DNA from 2 places in the Atlantibacter sp. genome. Region 1 is predicted to be linked to the other one. Evidence: predicted binding sites of a transcription regulator. Region 1 holds the regulator's gene; the other holds the start of a gene.
What was found. Region 1 encodes Fur, which represses iron uptake genes when iron is present. Its sites were predicted from a motif close to ATAATAATGAGAACNACTATCAA; they were not measured.
Positions count from the first base shown of each region.

Region 2: a site for Fur is predicted at 3,065-3,087, ahead of exbB (tol-pal system-associated acyl-CoA thioesterase). Genes of this name have one in related genera too.

Region 1 covers NZ_DAMBQK010000020.1:52,893-58,099, reverse strand. The annotation lists gene glnS (glutamine--tRNA ligase) at 1-1,341, shown strand, start outside; gene RT120_RS16530 (helix-turn-helix domain-containing protein) at 1,453-2,067, opposite strand; gene fur (ferric iron uptake transcriptional regulator) at 2,371-2,823, opposite strand; gene fldA (flavodoxin FldA) at 3,116-3,646, opposite strand; gene ybfE (LexA regulated protein) at 3,796-4,077, opposite strand; gene ybfF (esterase) at 4,219-4,986, opposite strand; gene seqA (replication initiation negative regulator SeqA) at 5,168-5,207, shown strand, end outside.
Region 2 covers NZ_DAMBQK010000006.1:58,516-63,722, reverse strand. The annotation lists gene RT120_RS08030 (AraC family transcriptional regulator) at 15-914, shown strand; gene RT120_RS08025 (DedA family protein) at 943-1,596, opposite strand; gene metC (cystathionine beta-lyase) at 1,719-2,906, opposite strand; gene exbB (tol-pal system-associated acyl-CoA thioesterase) at 3,148-3,879, shown strand; gene exbD (TonB system transport protein ExbD) at 3,886-4,311, shown strand; gene RT120_RS08005 (SDR family oxidoreductase) at 4,367-5,207, opposite strand, start outside.

The DNA of each region.
Region 1 (5,207 bases):
TATGCCGTTGAGCTGATCAACAAAGGCCTGGCCTATGTTGACGAACTTTCGCCGGAGCAAATTCGCGAATACCGTGGCACCCTGACTCAACCGGGTAAAAACAGCCCATACCGCGATCGCAGTGTAGAAGAAAACCTCGCGCTGTTCGAAAAAATGCGTACCGGCGGTTTCGAAGAAGGCAAAGCCTGCCTGCGTGCGAAAATCGACATGGCGTCGCCGTTTATCGTGATGCGCGACCCGGTGATTTACCGCATTAAATTCGCCGATCATCACCAGACCGGCAGCAAGTGGTGCATCTATCCGATGTACGACTTTACCCATTGCATCTCCGATGCGCTGGAAGGCATTACCCATTCACTCTGTACCCTGGAATTCCAGGATAACCGCCGTCTGTATGACTGGGTGCTGGATAACATCACCATTCCGGTTCATCCACGTCAGTATGAATTCTCTCGTCTGAATCTTGAGTATGCGATTATGTCAAAACGCAAACTCAACCTGCTGGTGACGGAAAAGATCGTTGAAGGCTGGGACGACCCGCGTATGCCGACCATTTCAGGTCTGCGTCGTCGCGGTTATACCGCTGCCTCTATCCGTGAGTTCTGCAAACGCATCGGCGTGACTAAGCAAGACAACACGGTAGAAATGGCTGCGCTGGAAGCCTGCATCCGTGAAGATCTCAACGAGAACGCGCCGCGTGCCATGGCGGTTATCGACCCGGTGAAACTGGTGATCGAGAACTATCCGCAGGGCCAGAGCGAAAGGGTCACGATGCCAAACCACCCGAACAAACCGGAGATGGGGAGCCGTGAAGTGCCGTTCAGCGGCGAAGTGTGGATCGACCGCGCCGACTTCCGCGAAGAGGCTAACAAGCAATACAAGCGCCTGGTGCTGGGTAAAGAAGTCCGCCTGCGTAATGCCTATGTGATTAAAGCTGAGCGTGTAGAAAAAGACGCGGAAGGCAACATCACCACTATCTTCTGTAGCTACGACGCAGAAACCCTGAGCAAAGACCCGGCGGACGGCCGCAAAGTGAAAGGCGTGATCCACTGGGTGAGTGCCAGCCATGCGTTACCGATTGAAATCCGCCTGTACGATCGTCTGTTTAGCGTGGCAAATCCCGGCGCGGCAGAAGATTTCCTGTCGACTATCAATCCAGAGTCGCTGGTGATCAAGCAGGGTTTTGGCGAGCCGAGCCTCCAGGATGCGGAAATGGGCAACGCGCTGCAATTCGAGCGTGAAGGTTATTTCTGCCTCGACAGCAAATATTCCAAACCTGGACATCTGGTGTTCAACCGTACGGTAGGGTTACGCGATACCTGGGCGAAAATCGGGGAATAAGATTTCATTGCTAAAACGCCGCGTAATGCGGCGTTTTTTTGCGCGAAGCTTCTTAAATGAAAAGAGAAAGGCCCGGAGAACGTCTTAGGTTGCGATGAATGGCCTCTCGCATCAACTGAGTTTTTCAGGCAGTTGATTGATCGTCAGCAATTTGCCTCTTTTAACATCAATATGATTTTTAGCGCGCATCGCGGACAAAACTTTCATGACGATGCTGCGGGATAAATTGGTTCGTTTGACGATGAAATCCGCAACATTGATTTTTGACCGCATAAACTCATCTAATTGATTAAGATGGAGGAGATTCCCCTTTATCATTTGATAACTATTTCGCCCCATCATCATCTCATCCCGATAAAGTAAGCTTTCTATATACCACGATAAAATTGCCGGTATTAAGTGCAGCGAATGATTATCGTCAAGCCGCTGCATGAAAATGTCCAGAGGCACTAATTGGAAATGGCATTGCGTATCAGCATAAATGCGCAGATAGGCCAGATTTCGGGCATTACCGGTTAGCCCATACAGCGCTGGTGCAGTTTGTTTTTCGAATAATAATCTATCGCTGCTGCGAATGATAGAAAACTGCCCACCATGAATCAGCGTAACGGTATGGGGTCTTACGGGTATTAAGGTATATCTTTCAACACGCGTAAGTTTGTTATAGTCAGTGAATAAATCCGTTAAGCGATATAATTCAGAGAGGGGTTTCTGCGGTAATGTCATTGCGATTAACCAGATTTATTTTATCGGATGCGATGTTACTCACTATTTTAAGTGATGGCATTTTTAAACCGCAACGCAACAAACAGGCCCGACGGGTAATAAGACGTCACAATATATCATAACCTACTGATTCGTATGGTTATTGATATATTCTTAAAACATCATTCATATTATTTAATTCATTACAGGATTTACTTAAAGGTTTCATTATTAAGCAAGCCATGCCTGTTATTTTTTAAATCATCAGAAATAAAAAAGCCGACATTAGTCGGCTTTTACTGGAATTCATGATTCTAGAAAAAATTACTTTTCTGCAATCTCATGCGCATTTTCGTCTTCGCGGCAATCGCCTTCTGCGCAATGGCCATACAGGTACAGGCTGTGGTTAGTTAAGCGAATACCGTGACGGGAGGCAATTTCACGCTGGCGCGCTTCGATTGAATCATCGCTAAACTCGATCACTTTACCGCAGTCCAGGCAAATGAGGTGATCGTGATGATGCTGCTGAGTCAACTCGAAAACGGATTTGCCGCCTTCAAAATTATGGCGTGTGACGATTCCGGCATCATCAAACTGGTTAAGAACGCGGTAAACGGTCGCTAACCCAATCTCTTCACCCATATCGATCAGGCGTTTGTATAAGTCTTCCGCACTGACATGGTGGTTGTCCGGCCCCTGCAACACTTCGAGGATTTTTAACCTCGGAAGCGTGACTTTCAGGCCAGCCTTTTTCAATGCGGTATTGTTGTCAGTCATGCGGAATTTGTCCTGTTACGTAACGATTCGCTCCTCAGGGAGCAAGAGATCGATGCAAGGCATTATGCGTTTCATTATAGAACTGCCATGGCTAAATGAAAACTGCAACTGCCTTGCTTAAAAATACCCAAAATCGTGGCGCTGCCTGCATTTGTTGCAAAATCACCCGATGCGTAAGGCGTGTATTGTACAGGTCTGGAGGCAAAAGTTAAAAATTTGTAGCAATTATTTTTATCGCTTTTGCCTATCAATTAAGATAAAAAGACGCTAATTGACTTAGCGCCTTTAATAATCAGGCGTTGATGATGTCCTGCAGGTGCAGCTCTTCAGAAACCTGTTTCACCCATTTTTCAACGCGTTCTGCGGTGAGTTCCGGTTGGCGATCTTCGTCGATGGCAAGACCGAGGAAGTGATCGTCATCCGCCAGGCCTTTGGAAGCTTCAAAGTGATAGCCTTCAGTCGGCCAGTGGCCAACGATAGTTGCGCCACGCGGTTCAATAATGTCACGCATGGTGCCCAGGGCATCGCAGAAGTATTCGGCATAGTCTTCCTGGTCGCCACAACCAAACAGGGCAACCAGTTTATTGTTGAAATCAATCTCTTCGAGGGTCGGGAAGAAGTCATCCCAGTCGCACTGCGCTTCGCCGTAATACCATGTAGGGATGCCCAGCAGCAAAATATCAAAACTTTCGAGGTCTTCTTTGCTGCTTTTAGCAATATCACGCACTTCAGCAACATCTTTACCAAGCTGTTTTTGAATCATTTTTGCGATATTTTCAGTGTTGCCGGTATCGCTGCCGAAGAAAATGCCTACGATTGCCATGAGTAAAATAACCTCTTGAAACTTAATGAGATGGTTGAGGCAAAAAGCCTACAGATAGGGCAATCATAGCAGAACAGACAAGCTGGCGGAAATCTCTATCACGGCCATGTGCACAGTCTGCTACATCGCGCCGTGTTTTTAGATAACTCTCAGTCCTTAAGGGCGGCGAGCTGTGACAGCAGAATATCTTCGATCAATTCGCTGCGGCTGATATTGCGGGCCTCTGCCAGCATGTTGAGCGCGTCAACCGCTTCAACGTTCAGTTTGAGCTCAACGCGCTTGAGCCCGCGCACTTTGTCGCGCTTTAACTGGTTGCGCTTGTTAATGCGCAACTGTTCATCGCGTGACAGCGGGTTAGTTTTGGGTCTGCCCGGGCGGCGTTCGTCCGAGAACAGATCTAATGTCGTACGGTCCGTTTGTTCTTTGGCCATGATGCGCGTTTTGACAGGGAAAACAGGGTGCAGGAGCGGGGCTCGGATGCAGTTAAGCGCGCCATCATACATGAGGGAATCCAGCGCGCCAACGCGTTAACGGCACTCTGAGTTATCAGCCGCTTTATTTTTAACCATTTTTTACCCGGCATCGAGGTAGCGGCGGATTGCCCGTACCACCGCCTGCGGTTTTTCGGCATGAACCCAGTGGCCCGCGCCCGCTACGACGTGCGCGCGCGCCTGAGGGAATTGCGCAAGCAGCGCCTCGCGATGGCTTTCATCCACGTACGGCGAATTGCCGCCGCGAATAAATAGCGCCGGATGATCCCAGGCGGGCACCGTTTCCCAACCGACGATATGTGAATACTGATCCCACAGCGCTGGCACATTGAAACGCCACTCGCCGGATGCGAAAGATTTGAGCAGAAACTGAATCACCCCTTCTTCAGGGATTTGTTCACGCATCAGCGCCGCCGCATCCTGGCGAGAGGTGATCCCGGCTTCGCTGACGGCATTAATCGCGGCGAAAATTTCATCGTGCCGCCGCACCCGGTAATTCACCGGCGCGATATCAATCGCCACCAGTTTATCGATGCGTTGCGGCGCGATTTTGGTTGCCGCCATCACAGCTTTACCGCCCATGGAGTGACCGATAAAAGTGGCTTTGTCGATACTCAGTTCGTCGAGCGTATCAATCAGATCCTGTGCCATGGCCGGATACGTCATGATATCGCTGCGCGGTGACAATCCGTGGTTGCGCATATCCACCTGGATAACGTCGAAATCGGTAATCAGTTCGCGCGCCAGCACGCCCAGGTTATCCAGGCTGCCGAACAGGCCGTGAACCAGCACGACCGGTGAGGCGTTATGCGATTGTTGTGCAGTTTGCGCTCGGGTATGTAATTTCATGGCAAAGTTCTTTTTTTGCAGGTGTCAGGTTAGGGTATTATGTTGAACATTCTGCCGCCCGGTCGCAAGATCCAGTTAAATCTGACTTTTGCCGCCTTCCTGGCTTGACGCTATCCGCTGTTGGGGTTTGATCCTATACTCCCAACGATTTGTATTCAGAAAGATATCGCACTGGATTAAAATGAAAACGATTGAAGTTGATGACGACCTTTATCGCTATA
Region 2 (5,207 bases), on a different contig from region 1:
CAGCGTAGCGAATCATGAACCGTCAGCAAATCTGCCAGCATCTGGCAAAAAAAGTTAACATCCTGAAAAATAATGAAGATGAAATTAGCGCCTTGCTGCCGGAGATCCGCTTGCTGTACGGCACCCAGCCGCACCCGCGCACGCCGGTAATGTACCAGCCTGGCATCATATTTCTCTTTTCCGGCAATAAGACCGGTTATCTTAACGATAGGGTGTTTCGCTACGATGCGAACGAATACCTGCTACTGACCGTGCCGCTGCCGTTTGAATGCGAAACCTTCGCCACGCCGGAAACGCCGCTGGCGGGCATCCGCATCAACGTGGATGTGCAACAACTGCAAACCCTGCTGATGGATATCGGCGAAGACGACGCGTTTCGCCCGGCGCAGTGCGCCAGCGGCATCAACTCCGCCGTGCTGTCTGATGAGATCCTCTGCGCCATTGAGCGGCTGATTGACGTACTGGATAAGCCGCTGGACGCGCGGATCCTCGGCAAATCAATTATTCGCGAGATCCTGTACCACGTACTGATGGGGCCGCGCGGCGGGGCGCTGCTGGCGCTGGTCAGCCGCCAGACGCATTTCAGCCTGATAAGCCGCGTGTTGAAACGCATTGAAAACCAGTACACCGAAAACCTGACCGTGGACCAGCTGGCGCTGGACGCCAATATGAGCGTGTCGGCGTTTCACCATAACTTCAAATCGGTGACCAGCACATCGCCGTTGCAGTACATCAAAACCTTCCGCCTGCATAAGGCCAGAATGTTGATTGTTCATGACGGGATGAAAGCCAGCGCGGCGGCGATGCGTGTCGGTTATGAGAGCGCATCGCAGTTTAGCCGGGAGTTTAAACGCTATTTCGGCGTGACGCCGGGAGAGGACGCGGCGCGGATGCGCACCTTGCAGGGAATGTAGTCACCCCGCCTTGCAGCGAGGTGACGTATCAGGCGAATTTCTTCTTCAGCACTACCGTCAGCGCGCCGATAAAGCCCGCCACCAGCAGCACGATAGGCAGCACCATCAGGAAAGTCATCACCTGGTCTTCATGGCGCTTCACGAACGGGATCATGCTGAGCGCATAGCCGAAGCTGGTCACCACACCGACCCACAAAAACGCGCTGAGCCAGTTAAAGAACTGGAAGCGGCGGTTAGACAGGCCGGAAATGCCCGCCATGGTCGGCAGCAGGGTGCGGATAAACGCGAGGAAGCGCCCCGCCAGCAGCGCCAGCAGGCCGTGCTGATCGAACATGCAGGTGGCGCGCTGGTGATATTTTTGCGGCAACTGCTTCAGCCAGCCTTTTACCGTTCGGGTATTGCCGAGCCAGCGGCCCTGCACGTAGCTCAGCCAACAGCCGAGGCTGGCTGCGGACGTCAAAATCACCATCGTCGGGACAAAATCCATCACGCCTTTCGCCACCAGCGCCCCTGCCAGCAGTAATAAACTATCGCCGGGTAAAAATGAGGCGGGTAACAGCCCATTTTCCAGAAACAGCGTGGCGAACATCACGCCGTAAACAATGCCGACCACATGCGGATCTGCCAGCGCGGCGAAATCATGCTGCCAGAGCGCGGAAACAATATTCTGAATAACAACCATGGGTAATCCTGACGAACAGCGTGTATAGGGTTATTGTAATCGCAAAACGCCCCGAGCGGTTTGATCCGGGGCCCAATAAATACAGACTATTCTGTCCTTATCGCTGTCCAGCGCTGGCAACTTCAGGCTATGCGCCCGAAACCGGCTTCCAGATCGGCAATCAAATCTTCGACATTCTCAAGGCCGATATGAACGCGAACCAGCGTACCGTCGAAATCGACACGGCTGTCCGGGCGGATGGCGGCGATCTCTTCAGGTTGGTTGGCAAGAATAAGCGATTCGAAGCCGCCCCAGGAATAGGCCATCCCGAAATAATTAAAATTATCGAGATACGCCGCAAACTCAGTCTCGTTAAGGCGTTTTTTCAGGATAAAAGAGAATAAACCGCTGCTGCCGAGAAAATCGCGTTTCCAGAACTCATGGCCTTTACTGCCGGGCAATGCCGGGTGATTCACGCGCGCCACCTGCGGATGCGCCGCCAGCCATTCAGCGACTTTTAAGCTGCTTTCATGGTGCTGACGCAAACGTACCGCCAGGGTACGCAAACCACGGCTGGTCATATAAGCGGTATCGGCATCCAGCATCTGGCCCATCAAATAGGCGTTTTCGCGCAGTTGCGCCCAGCAGCGTTCATTGGCGACCGCCGTGCCCACCATGCCGTCAGAATGGCCGATCAGGTATTTGGTGCCCGCCTGAATAGAAATATCAATGCCGAAATCCAGCGCTTTAAACAGCACGCCCGCCGCCCAGGTGTTGTCGATCATAATGATCGCCTCAGGCGCGACGCGGCGTACCGCAGCGACAATCGCCGGAACATCGTGCACTTCCATGGTGATAGAACCGGGTGACTCCAGAAACACGACTTTGGTGTTCGACTGGATATGCTCTGCGATACCCGCGCCGATCAGCGGGTCGAACCAACTGGTGGTCACGCCAAGTTTGGCGAGAATTTTGGTACAGAAATCCTGCGTCGGTTCATAGGCGGAGTGGGTCACCAGCACATGATCGCCTTGTTCGACAAACGCCAGAATGGTATTCGCCACCGCCGCTGCGCCGCAGGGGAACAGGGCACAACCCGCGCCGCCTTCCAGTTCGCACATCGCTTCCTGAAGCGAGAAGTGGGTTAGCGTGCCACGCCGCCCGTAAAACAGCTCGCCGGACGCACGCCCGGCAGTCGCCGCTTTTTTGGCAGCCACGCTGTCAAACACCAGTGATGACGCGCGTTGGATCACGCTATTCACTGAGCCCTGGGTATAACGTTTGCTGCGTCCGGCATTCACCAGCGCGGTTTCGATGTGCGGTTTTGTCATCTCGGCGAAATCCTGTTTATACGTCTGGATGTCCATACGTTACCACGGTTAAGGGTCAGGTCTTCTTCAACGAAGGTTAAAAAGTTAAAAAATAGTCGGCTGACTCGATTTACTGCGTAAGCGCAAGGAAAATTGCGGCTTTTTCCGACACTATGCAAATACTAATGAGAACTACTATCAATTCGGCGATGTTTTGATATTATTAGCGACAGTTTTGTGATTTTTGTCCTGGAGATACAGAGTGGGTAATGAGTTGATGCAGACGGATCTCTCCGTCTGGGGTATGTATCAGCACGCTGATATCGTGGTGAAGATGGTGATGATTGGCCTGATTCTGGCCTCCATCGTGACCTGGGCGATTTTCTTTAGCAAAAGCGCTGAACTGCTGAGCCAGAAGCGCCGTCTTAAGCGCGAGCAGCAGCTGTTGGCTAAAGCCCGTTCCCTGAACGACGCCAGCGAAATTTCCGCCTCCTTCCACGGCAAAAGTCTCAGCACCGCGTTGATTAACGAAGCCCAGGATGAGCTTGAGCTCTCCGAAGGCAGCGAGGACAACGAAGGGATTAAAGAGCGTACCGGTTTCCGCCTTGAGCGCCGTGTTGCGGCGATTGGCCGCCATATGGGCCGCGGCAACGGTTATCTCGCCACTATCGGCGCGATCTCCCCGTTCGTGGGCCTGTTCGGCACCGTGTGGGGCATCATGAACAGCTTTATCGGTATCGCCCAGACCCAAACCACTAACCTCGCGGTTGTCGCGCCAGGCATCGCAGAAGCGCTGCTGGCGACGGCGATTGGCCTGGTGGCGGCGATCCCGGCGGTCGTTATTTACAACATTTTTGCGCGGATGATCGGCAGCTATAAAGCGACGCTGGGCGATGTCGCTGCGCAGGTTCTGTTGCTGCAAAGCCGCGATCTGGATTTGAATGCTTCTTCTGCGCGCCCGGTGCGTACCGCTCAGAAATTACGTGTAGGTTAATGCCCTATGGCAATGCGTCTTAACGAGAATCTCGACGACAACGGCGAAATGCATGAAATCAACGTGACGCCGTTTATCGACGTGATGTTGGTTCTGCTGATTATCTTTATGGTGGCCGCGCCGCTGGCGACGGTTGACGTCAAAGTGAACTTGCCGGCCTCTACCAGCCAGCCGCAGCCGCGCCCGGAAAAACCGATTTACGTATCGGTGAAAGCGGACAAATCGATGTTCCTCGGTAATGAGCCGATTACTGAGGAAACGATGATCGCGCAGCTGGACACGCTGACGGAAGGCAAGAAAGACACCACGGTGTTCTTCCGCGCGGACAAAACCGTTGATTACGAAACCATGATGAACGTGATGGATACCCTGCATCAGGCGGGCTATCTGAAGATTGGTTTAGTCGGCCAGGAAACCGCGAAAGCGAAGTAATTTCCGGGCGTTAAAAAAGGCGTGGTGAAGACCACGCCTTTTTTGTTGCCTGGATTTAGCCTAAATGCTCGCCCCCGGTCACGCCATGCACTTCCGCCGTGACATAGCTCGATTCCTGGCTCGCCAGATAAACATAAATTGGTGCCAGTTCGGCAGGTTGGCCTGCGCGTTTCATCGGCGTTTGTTTACCGAATTCCGGCAGTTTTTCCTGCGGCTGCCCGCCGCAAATCTGTAACGCCGTCCAGATGGGACCTGGCGCCACGCAATTCACGCGGATCCCTTTCTCGGCAATTTGCTTCGCCAGACCGCGCGTGAAGTTGAGTATTGCGGCCTTGGTAGAAGCATAGTCCAGCAAATGCGGGCTCGGCTGATACGCCTGAATCGACGACGTTGTGATAATGCTGGCACCGGGTTTCAGGTGCGGTAGCGCCTGCTGGGTGATCCAGAACAGCGCGAACACGTTGACCGCATAGGTTTTAGTGAACTGTTCACTGGTGATCTCCGCGATATCCTGCACGGCGACCTGTTTACCGGCCACCAGCGCCAGAATATCCAGCCCGCCGAGTTCCTGCACCGCCTGGTCCACCAGGCTGCGGGCAAATTGCTCATCGCTCAAATCCCCGGGGATCAGCACGGCTTTACGCCCGGCTTCTTCGATAAGCTTTTTCACCGCTTCGGCATCTTCCTGCTCAGCAGGCAGATAGTTCAATACCACATCAGCGCCTTCACGCGCGTAAGCGATGGCCGCCGCGCGCCCGATGCCCGAGTCGCCGCCGGTAACCAGCGCTTTACGATCCTTAAGGCGGCCCGAACCGACATAGCTTTGCTCGCCGCAGTCGGGGACCGGATCCATCTTCGCCTGGATACCCGGAACAGGCTGCAACTGCTTCGGGTAT